DNA from 3 places in the Anoxybacillus sp. B2M1 genome. Region 1 is predicted to be linked to each of the others. Evidence: riboswitches for the same ligand, from Rfam matches in the RefSeq annotation. Region 1 holds a riboswitch; each other region holds the start of a gene.
What was found. A riboswitch is a leader RNA that binds a small molecule or an ion and turns the genes downstream of it on or off. The one in region 1 is predicted to bind lysine.
Positions count from the first base shown of each region.

Region 2: linked by a shared signal. The riboswitch ahead of GFC28_RS02395 (amino acid permease) and the one ahead of GFC28_RS07165 (amino acid permease) in region 1 are both predicted to bind lysine.
Region 3: linked by a shared signal. The riboswitch ahead of GFC28_RS16860 (aspartate kinase) and the one ahead of GFC28_RS07165 (amino acid permease) in region 1 are both predicted to bind lysine.

Region 1 covers NZ_CP015435.1:1,483,391-1,486,676, forward strand. Annotated here, with positions in the region: gene GFC28_RS07160 (M3 family oligoendopeptidase) at 1-1,537, opposite strand, end outside; lysine riboswitch at 1,698-1,881, shown strand; gene GFC28_RS07165 (amino acid permease) at 1,974-3,286, shown strand, end outside.
Region 2 covers NZ_CP015435.1:481,835-485,120, forward strand. Annotated here, with positions in the region: gene GFC28_RS02395 (amino acid permease) at 1-1,386, opposite strand, end outside; lysine riboswitch at 1,497-1,684, opposite strand; gene GFC28_RS02400 (peptide MFS transporter) at 2,277-3,286, opposite strand, start outside.
Region 3 covers NZ_CP015435.1:3,468,533-3,471,818, forward strand. Annotated here, with positions in the region: gene uvrC (excinuclease ABC subunit UvrC) at 1-889, shown strand, start outside; lysine riboswitch at 958-1,136, shown strand; gene GFC28_RS16860 (aspartate kinase) at 1,270-2,490, shown strand; gene GFC28_RS16865 (YslB family protein) at 2,896-3,286, opposite strand, start outside.

The DNA.
Region 1 (3,286 bases):
GCCACGCTTCCTGATAATTTTCTCTTGAACGCTTCCAAAACTGAAATGCGCACATTTGCGCAAGCGTATAGTCAATATAATAAAAAGCCGTTGTATAAATATGGCTTTGACGTTGCCAAAAACCGCCGCGCTCCAAATAATCATGGCCATCGTAATCCCTTGTTGGCATGTATTTTCGTTCGATTTCCCGCCATTTTCTCTTCCGTTCCGCTGGTGTTGCCTCCGGATTTTCATAAACGAAGTGCTGGAATTCATCAACCGCCACCCCGTATGGCAGAAACAGCACAGCCGAGCTTAAATGATGAAATTGATATTTTTTCGTATCTTCTTTAAAGAACAGCTCCATCCATGGCCATGTGAAAAACTCCATGCTCATGGAATGGATTTCACACGCCTCTAACGTCGGCCAATTATACTCTGGAATTTCGTAATGGCGGCTTTCATACACTTGAAAAGCGTGGCCCGCTTCATGGGTGAGAACATCAATATCGCCGGACGTGCCAGTAAAATTCGCAAAAATAAAGGGCGCTTTATATTCTTCTATATATGTGCAGTAACCACCGCTTGCTTTCCCTTTTTTGGCCAAAAGATCCATCCATTCATTTTCAATCATAAACCGGAAAAACTCGCCTGTTTCTGGTGACAGCTCTTCATACATTTTTCGGCCGTTTTCGATAATCCACTTTGCATCCCCTTTTGGCGTCGGATTGCCCGTCGGGAATGAAAATGCTTCATCGTAATATTTCAGCTTCTCGACGCCAATTCTTTTCCTCTGGCGTTCATACAGCTTTTCTGCTAACGGCACAATATAAGCTTTCACCTGCTCACGGAATCGCGCAACCATTTCAGCATCATAATCGGTCCGTCCCAACCTTGCATATCCAAGTTCAATAAAGTTGTTAAACCCTAGTTTTTTTGCAATGCTTGTACGCACTTTGACAAGCTGATCGTAAATATCGTCAAATTGTTCCTCATGCGTTTCAAAAAAGGCAAACCGCGCTTCATTTGCCCGCTTCCGCATTTGCCGATCAGGCGACTCCACAAACGGCTGCAGCTGTGCCAACGTGTATTCTTGTCCTTCAAATAAAATTTTTGCGGAGGCTACCAGTTTTGTATACTCGCTTGCTAGCTTATTTTCTAACTGTAAATCCGCGACAATCTCAGGAGAAAACGTTTTAAGCTCTGTTTCCGCAAGTGCAAATAACTGTTTTCCCCAGCGTTTTTCGAGCTCCGAACGAAATCGGGAGGCGACGAGCGCCTCATAATATTCGTTGACAAGGCCTTTGACAATCGGATCCACCTCATCGAAAAAATCTTGCTCCTGCTTATAAAAGTCATCATTTGTATCAACCGTATGGCGAATATAGCAAATTTGCGCCATCGTGCTAAATTCGTTGCGCAGTTTATTAATTTGCTTCATCGCTTCATCCTGCTCTTCCGCATGCTGCGCCTGTTGAAACGCCCGCAATGCCGCTTGAAATTCTGTCTTTAGTTTTTCCATGTCAGGGCGCTTATATAGAAACTCGGAAAACTTCAAATCCATCCCTTCCTTTTCCTCAAAAATTTCTAACCTTAGTTATATTCCACTTGTTTGCTAAAAATTCCTGTTCATGCTTCAGATAAAAGCATATTGACGAATATTGTCGAATCGTGTATGATTATCAAGGTAATTGAATATTTTTTCTTCTCGTCAACTTAGATGAGATAGAGGTTGCAATGGATAAAAGTAGTTTGAATGAGGGACAGAGGAACCGATGACTTCAAATGAAAGGATTCATTGCCGAAGTTTGCAGCGTACTCTGGCGCCGCAAGCTGGGCCTGCATTCGAATAGAGTCAGGACTGCCATCGCTTAATGGAAGCGATGGAGCGCTATCTACATTAAGTTAGATGCGGATGTCACATGCACCCGTTGAAAACTTAAGGGTGTATTTTTTTTGATAAATGGACAAATCAGAAAGGAGTAGGGGTTATCTTGCAGCAAAATAAACTAGGTCTCTGGGTATTAACGGCGCTTGTCGTTGGGAATATGGTTGGATCAGGAATTTTTATGCTTCCTCGTTCACTTTCAGAAGCCGCGAGCCCTTTAGGGGTCATTTTAGCTTGGCTATTAACAGGTGGTGGAGTGCTAATGACCGCTCTTGTCTTTGGCAATTTAGCGATTCGCAAGCCTGAGTTAAATGGCGGGCCGCAAATTTACGCGAAGGAATTGTTTCCAAAGAGATCAAACGCCTCGGTTTTATCGGGATTTATGTCTTCCTGGGGCTATTGGATTGGAAATTTTGCTGGAAACGTGGCCATTATTACGACATTTACGAGTTATTTATCCACATTCTTTCCGATTTTAACAAGCAAACAAACCGTATTTATGGTAGGCGCTACACCGATCAAACTCGGCAACCTCCTTACCTTTATGGTTTGTACCGCTCTATTATGGGGAATGCACTTTATTATTTTGCGCGGCATCGAGGGAGCCGGAAAACTAAATTTCATAGCCACTTCGGCAAAGGTACTCGGCTTCTTTTTATTTATTGCCATTAGCTTATTTGCATTTGATAAAAGCAACATCGGCTCTGTCGTCGCTCCGCGTTACGATGAAGCAGGCCATGCCGTTAGCCTGTTCGGACAAGTGACCGGCGCGGCCGTTGCGACGTTATGGGCATTTGTCGGAGTGGAATCTGCGATTGTGTTCGCTTCACGTGCACGCAAGCAAGCAGATGTCAAACGGGCGACCATTCTTGGTTTGCTGATTGCTCTCATCATTTACATTGGCATAAGTGTGCTTGTAATGGGCTTGCTGCCGCAAAAACAGTTGATTCATTCAGAGAAGCCTTTAGTGGATGCGATTCAAACCATTTTAGGCCCCAGCGGCGCATACATCTTAGCTGGACTTGGCCTCATCAGCCTTCTTGGCTCGACGCTCGGCTGGGTGTTATTAAGCGCGGAAGTTCCGTATCAAGCCGCGAAGCAAGGATTATTTATCCCTGCCTTCTTAAAAGAAAACAAAAAAGGAATGCCGAAATTCGCTTTAATTTTGTCAAATGGATTAGCGCAACTTTTCATTTTCTCAACGATCTCTCATTCGATGTCAGCCGCATTTGATTTTGTCATTTATATTGCGACACTCGCTTATCTCGTTCCTTACTTTATCGCTTCTGTCTTTCAGCTCAAACTCACATGGACAGGAGAGACATATGAAACCAATACAAAACAGCGAATCACAGATGGAGTCATTGCAGCACTGGCCACTATTTATTCCATCTGGGTCATTATCGCGGGAACATCTGA
Region 2 (3,286 bases), 1.0 Mb from region 1:
AAACAATGGCAGTCCAATGTAGGAAACGAGAATGCCGTACCAATCGATTGACTTCCCCATAAAGGCTCCATAGTTCTGTCCCAAAATGACAATCGTGCAAAGCACTAGAGCGAACAATGGTCCAAATGGAAACCATTTGGCTTTATAAGGAAGATCATTGAGATCGCGCCCTTGCGCGGCATATGCTTTGCGGAAACGGTAGTGACTGACCGCGATGCCTAGCCACGCAATGAATCCCGACATACCAGAGGCATTTAATAACCATACATAAACGGTGCCATCGCCAAAGAACGAAGCCAAAAAAGCAAGCGTTCCTAGTGAAGCTGTGACTAGTAATGCATGAACAGGAACACCGCGGTGATTTAGCTTGGCCAGAAATTTTGGCGCTTTTCCTTCTTTTGCTAGATCCCAAAGCATTCGAGTAGACGCGTACATACCGGAATTTCCGGCTGATAAAACCGCTGTTAAAATGACGGCGTTCATAACGGATGCAGCCAACGCAATGCCAGCTTTATCAAAGACGAGAGTAAATGGGCTGACTGTAACGTCGCTATTCGCTAGATTTTCATTTGTATACGGAATAAGCAGTCCGATTGCTAAAATAGCCAGTATATAAAATAGCAAAATACGCCAAAATACTTGACGAATGGCGCGAGGAATGTTTCGTTTCGGATCCTCGCTTTCGCCGGCTGCAACCCCAAGCAGCTCTGTTCCTTGGAAAGAAAATCCCGCGGCCATAAAAATGCCGAGAGTCGCCATGAACCCACCATGGAACGGAGCGTCGCCGATGGTGAAGTTTCTAAATCCAACCGCTTCACCACCCATAATGCCTACAATCATGAAAAAGCTGACAATAAGAAAAATAATAACCGTTACTACTTTAATAAGGGAAAACCAATATTCGGCTTCACCAAATCCTTTTACAGATAAATAGTTAAGTAAAAACATAATCACTAAGCATAATGCGCTCCATAAAAGTGAAGGGCTATTCGGAAACCAAAATTTCATGATCATGGTCACAGCCGAGAGTTCTGCGGCAATTGTAATGGCCCAGTTATACCAGTAGTTCCATCCTAAAGCAAATCCGAGCGCAGGATCGACAAATTTCGTTGCATACGTACTAAACGTTCCGGTAACGGGCATATAAGCGGCCATTTCCGCAAGGCTGGTCATCAAAAAATATACCATCACTCCAATCGCGATATACGCTATGAGCGCTCCACCCGGTCCAGCGGTATGAATCGCTCCGCCGCTTGCTAAAAACAACCCAGTACCAATCGTTCCCCCAAGAGAAATCATTGTTAGATGTCTTGTTTTTAGTTTTCGTTGCAGCTGGTTAGGCGAAGCCGGTGTGGCGGCTTCCTGTTTTTGCATGACGCTTTCCATGTTTTCATCGCTCCTTTTTTTTCATGTTGTCATGGAAAGGAGCCGGGCAATAAAAAAAGCCGCCGAAGGAGATTCGGCGGCAATGCAATCATTACCCGTATCAACCCTTCCGTGAAGATAGCGCCCCACGGTTGCTTTACGCAAACCGTGACAGTGCTGCCCCTATTCGGTGACAGCCCCAGTTCGCACATCCAGAGAAATGTGCCAACTTCGGCGGCTTTTCCTTTCGAGCGAAGTCTTCAATGTTCTCTGCATCTCGTTCGCTGTACTCATAAAAGCCGCAACCTCTACCTCATCGGGTGAATGAGGATGCTATTCATTTTGTTCCATGATGATTATAAAACAATTTTTGTACAAAAACAATATTTATTTATGCTTCAATCGCAAAAAAGCCAAACCCTTCTATGTTTACTATATACGTGGAATAGAGCGAGAGGCATGGAACGATAGAAATCCTGTTTCGTGAACTACTCACCACTTAGCTAAAGCTTGAAGTGGGAGCTTCTCAGTTCCACGACGAAAGCCGCCTTTCGTCTCCCTGAGCGTGACTTCGGGTCGTTCCAACCCTAGATGTCCGACAATTCGGAGTTCTTTTGTACCTTGGATATTTTACGCATGGAAGGATCCGCTTGGTTTTCGCATTTTATTTTCTCCATGCAACCTCCTATATCCAGTTATGAAAGAACGACATAGGTTTATTTTACCACAGGGTCAGACAATTGAACAGGCAAAAGCCTGTCCTTGTCCGAAGTCGATTCATCTCCCACTTTCATCAAGCTTCGCAAGATTTAGAAATGGGAGACTTCTCGACTGAAGAATGTTAAAACGACCATATGGTGAACAAGCAAAGAAAAAAGGATTCACGATATAAGTGAATCCTTTTTTCTTTATTATTCTGACATTTCTACAAGTTTTTTCGATAATAATAACAGAACAAAGCCAAGAACAATGGTAATGCCGCCAATTAAGCTGAAAATTTCTAGATAGCCTAATGACTCCGTAAAAGCTGCTAATTGACCTGCTAAAATATTCGCGATACCAGTTGCTGATAACCAAACTCCCATTAGCAGGGAAGCGAGACGAATCGGTGCGATGCGGCTTGTAAGTGATAGCCCAACCGGTGATAGGCAAAGCTCACCAAGCGTATGCAAAAAGTATGTTAAAACAATAAATAATGCATTTGCTTTTACCGTAATGTGTTGCTCGTCGCTTCCGGTTTGCAGCAGAGCAGGAACCAAAACAGCAAATCCGAGACCAAGCAAAATCATACCTAATCCCATCTTTGTCGGAGCTGATAAATCACCGCGTTTAGAGTTAGCCAATTTTACCCATAATGCAGATAAAACGGGTGTTAATAGAACGATAAATAATGGATTTAATGATTGAAACCAAGAGGTTGGCATGGTCCAGCTGCCGATGGATTTATCGACGAACTTATCGGTATACAATGTAAGCGAGCTTCCTGCTTGTTCGAAGCCAGCCCAGAAAAAGACAACAAAGCACATTAAAATTAAGATCACACGAATGCGCTGTTTTTCTTTTTTTGTTAACGGCTCTTTTGGCGCAGTTGAAGCTGTTTTCTGTTTGCCAATCGGCTTTTTGCCGATTTCTCCTAGATAACGATTTCCTAATAGATTAAAAAATACTTGACCAATTATCATACCGATGGATGCGGCAAGGAAACCATATTTAAATCCATACTGCACGACGCCATTGACAGTCGTTTTAAAATAATCTTCAGCTAAAAATCCACAGATCAGCGGAGCAAAAAAGGCGCCGATGTTAATTCCCATATAGAAAATGGTAAAGGCTGCATCGCGGCGCTTGTCATTTGGTCCGTACAATTCACCGACAAGCGTCGAAATATTAGGTTTAAAGAAACCGTTTCCGATAATTAATA
Region 3 (3,286 bases), 1.8 Mb from region 1:
TTCCAAGGAGAATCATTTTAAGCCAAAAGAAGTAATCCTGCCGCTTGAGGTTGACGGAAGCTTGGCTGAGCAGTTGCTCCAGGTGCCTGTTATTCAACCGAAAAGAGGAAAGAAAAAAGAGCTGGTCGATCTTGCGAGTAAAAATGCAGCGATCGCTTTAAAAGAGAAGTTTTATCTTATTGAACGCGATGAAGAACGAACGGTTAAAGCGGTTGAAAACTTAGGAGTTGCGTTGAACATTCCAACACCGCATCGAATCGAAGCATTTGATAATTCTAATATCCATGGGGCTGATCCGGTTTCGGCGATGGTGGTGTTTATCGACGGCAAGCCTGAGAAAAAAGAATATCGCAAATATAAAATTAAAACTGTGAAGGGGCCAGATGATTATGAATCAATGCGCGAGGTTGTACGGCGGCGATATAGCCGTGCTTTAAAGGAACGCCTTCCTCTTCCGGATTTGATTTTAATTGATGGAGGAAAGGGACATCTGGCGGCTGTTCGCGATGTGTTAGAAAATGAGTTGGGCTTGGAAATTCCGCTTGCCGGTCTTGTAAAAGACGACAAGCATCGCACATCGGAATTAATCATGGGAGATCCACCACAAATCGTGCCATTGTCGCGAAACAGCCAAGAATTTTATTTGCTGCAGCGCATTCAGGATGAAGTCCATCGTTTTGCTATTACGTTTCATCGCCAGACGCGAGGAAAATCGTTATTTCAGTCCGCGCTTGACCACATTCCGGGAGTTGGAGAAAAGCGAAAAAAAGCGCTTCTTAAGCATTTTGGCTCTTTAAAAAATATAAAAGAAGCGACGATTGAGGAGCTGCAAAAAGCGGCGATTCCTCGCGCAGTTGCTGAAAAAATTTATGAAAAGCTGCGAGAATAGTATTGTCAATTGGAGAAAAAGCTGATACAATCACCTTAATTGCATATTTATACACTTCTAAGCACAGAAGTGAAGATAGAGGCGCGAACTTCAAGAGTAGGCATTTGGAGGAAAATGGGTTCCAAAGAAAAATGCCGAAAGGGGAGGCTCGCCGAAGTGGGGGAAGTCTCATTGCTTTTCCTGCTGGTCCTGCGTTTAAGAAATGTAGGACTGTCAAGATGACCCATCTTGGAGAGCTATCTCACTGTGTGGAGCGAATTCGTTTCTTTTCTTATTTCGTTATGCACAGCAATGAGAAGCCTCTCATTGCTGTTTTTTTATTTGTTTCTATACCGGTATAGATGCTGAAATCAACATTTTAAGAACAAGGGATGAGAAAAATGGGAATGATTGTGCAAAAATTTGGCGGAACGTCTGTAGGATCTATTGAACGTATTCAGCATGTCGCTGATCGAGTAATGAGCGAGGTGCAAAAAGGACATCAAGTGGTCGTTGTCGTTTCAGCGATGGGAAAGACGACGAATCAGCTTGTGGATTTAGCCAAACAGCTAACGTCCCAACCTAGCAAGCGGGAGATGGATATGCTTCTTTCGACAGGGGAGCAAGTGAGTATTGCCCTATTAGCGATGGCTTTGCAAGAAAAGGGGTATGCAGCTGTTTCTTTAACGGGCTGGCAAGCTGGAATCAAGACAGAGACTGTTCATGGTAATGCTCGCATTATAGATATCGACACAACGAGAATTCATCAATATTTGCAAGCAGGACAAATCGTCATTGTGGCTGGTTTTCAAGGAGTGACGGAAAAGGGAGATATCACGACTCTTGGTCGCGGCGGTTCTGACACGACAGCTGTAGCTTTAGCGGCCGCTCTACAAGCGGATAAGTGCGATATTTATACAGATGTGACAGGAGTGTTTACTACCGATCCGCGCTATGTAAAAGCAGCGAAAAAGCTAGAGGAAATTTCCTATGATGAGATGCTAGAGCTGGCCAATCTTGGAGCAGGAGTGCTTCATCCGCGGGCTGTAGAGTTTGCTAAAAATTATCAAGTATTGCTGGAAGTTCGTTCGAGTATGGAGGAAGAGAGCGGAACAACGGTAAAGGAGGATGTTTCAATGGAACAGCATTTAATTGTCAGAGGGATTGCTTTTGAAGATCAAGTAACAAAAGTGACGGTCCAAGGGCTCCCGCACGAGTTGCCTATGTTGCCAACCGTTTTTACAGCGTTAGCGAATCGCGGGATTAATGTCGATATTATTATTCAAAATACAACCAATAGCGGAGCAGCAGCTGTGTCGTTTTCCATTCGCACAGAGGATTTGCCTGAGACTTTGCAAGTGTTGGAATCATTCAAGGGAGCAAAGATAGAATATGAAAGCCAACTGGCCAAAGTATCGATTGTCGGCTCAGGAATGATCTCTAATCCAGGTGTAGCTGCACAAATGTTTCAAGTGTTAGCGGATCAAGGGATTGAAATAAAAATGGTCAGCACGTCCGAAATCAAAATTTCAACCGTCGTGTCTCAAGAAAATATGGTTGCAGCAGTAGAAGCGTTGCATACGGCGTTTCAATTGGATGAAAAAGCCGCCGTGCGTTCATAACCAGACAAGACTGTACTGCTGGAAATCATGGCAAGCGTTTGGGGACCGAAGGTGCATTCAATCGTAATCGTGCTGCGCCGGCTTGCTTCGACTAAAAAAGCAAGCAAATGCTTGCTTTAAGTGGTAGACAAAGTCAAAATCGACTTTGTCTACCATCATTTTATACAATTCTTCTATTCATAGTGGTAGTTCTACATCAGTTTGGCTTGAAGGCGCTTGGCAGACAAGAAACGCCAGCCGAGTGAAGACGCGAAGCGAACCCAAACGTTCATGAGCGACGAATGAGGCCCGTGACGCAGGATGAAGCGTTTGTTAACAGTCTAAGGCAAGCAAATACGTATACTTGCCTTTGTTCCTGTCGTGCATCGATAGGCTAATACAATTGAAAAGGTGCAGAAAATCTGTCTATTCAGCAATTTCGTGTTTACGGTCCCATTTCACAGTAAAAGTCACTTTTTGATCACGCTTTTTTTGCTGCTCATATGCTTCCGAGACGAAGCGTTTTTGCTGTTCAATCTGCTGTGCGAGAAAGCCGGCCTCAAGCTGAAATGAACAGTGAGCATTCATGGCGATCCGAGCGGATACCGCGGGCCCTGTCAGCTCGATTTCTAATTCATCTTGGCGTTCTTTGATGACAGCGAGCGTACCCCATCCTGCTTTTTCAAAAAATAAAATGATGTCATCGAATGTTTCTAAGGGGTAGCAGCGCGCTAAATGCTTTCCCGCCCAATATAAAATGCTGTCGGTTTCTTTGCCAAGCAAATCGGGAAGAAGGACTTCTCGAATTAGATGATAT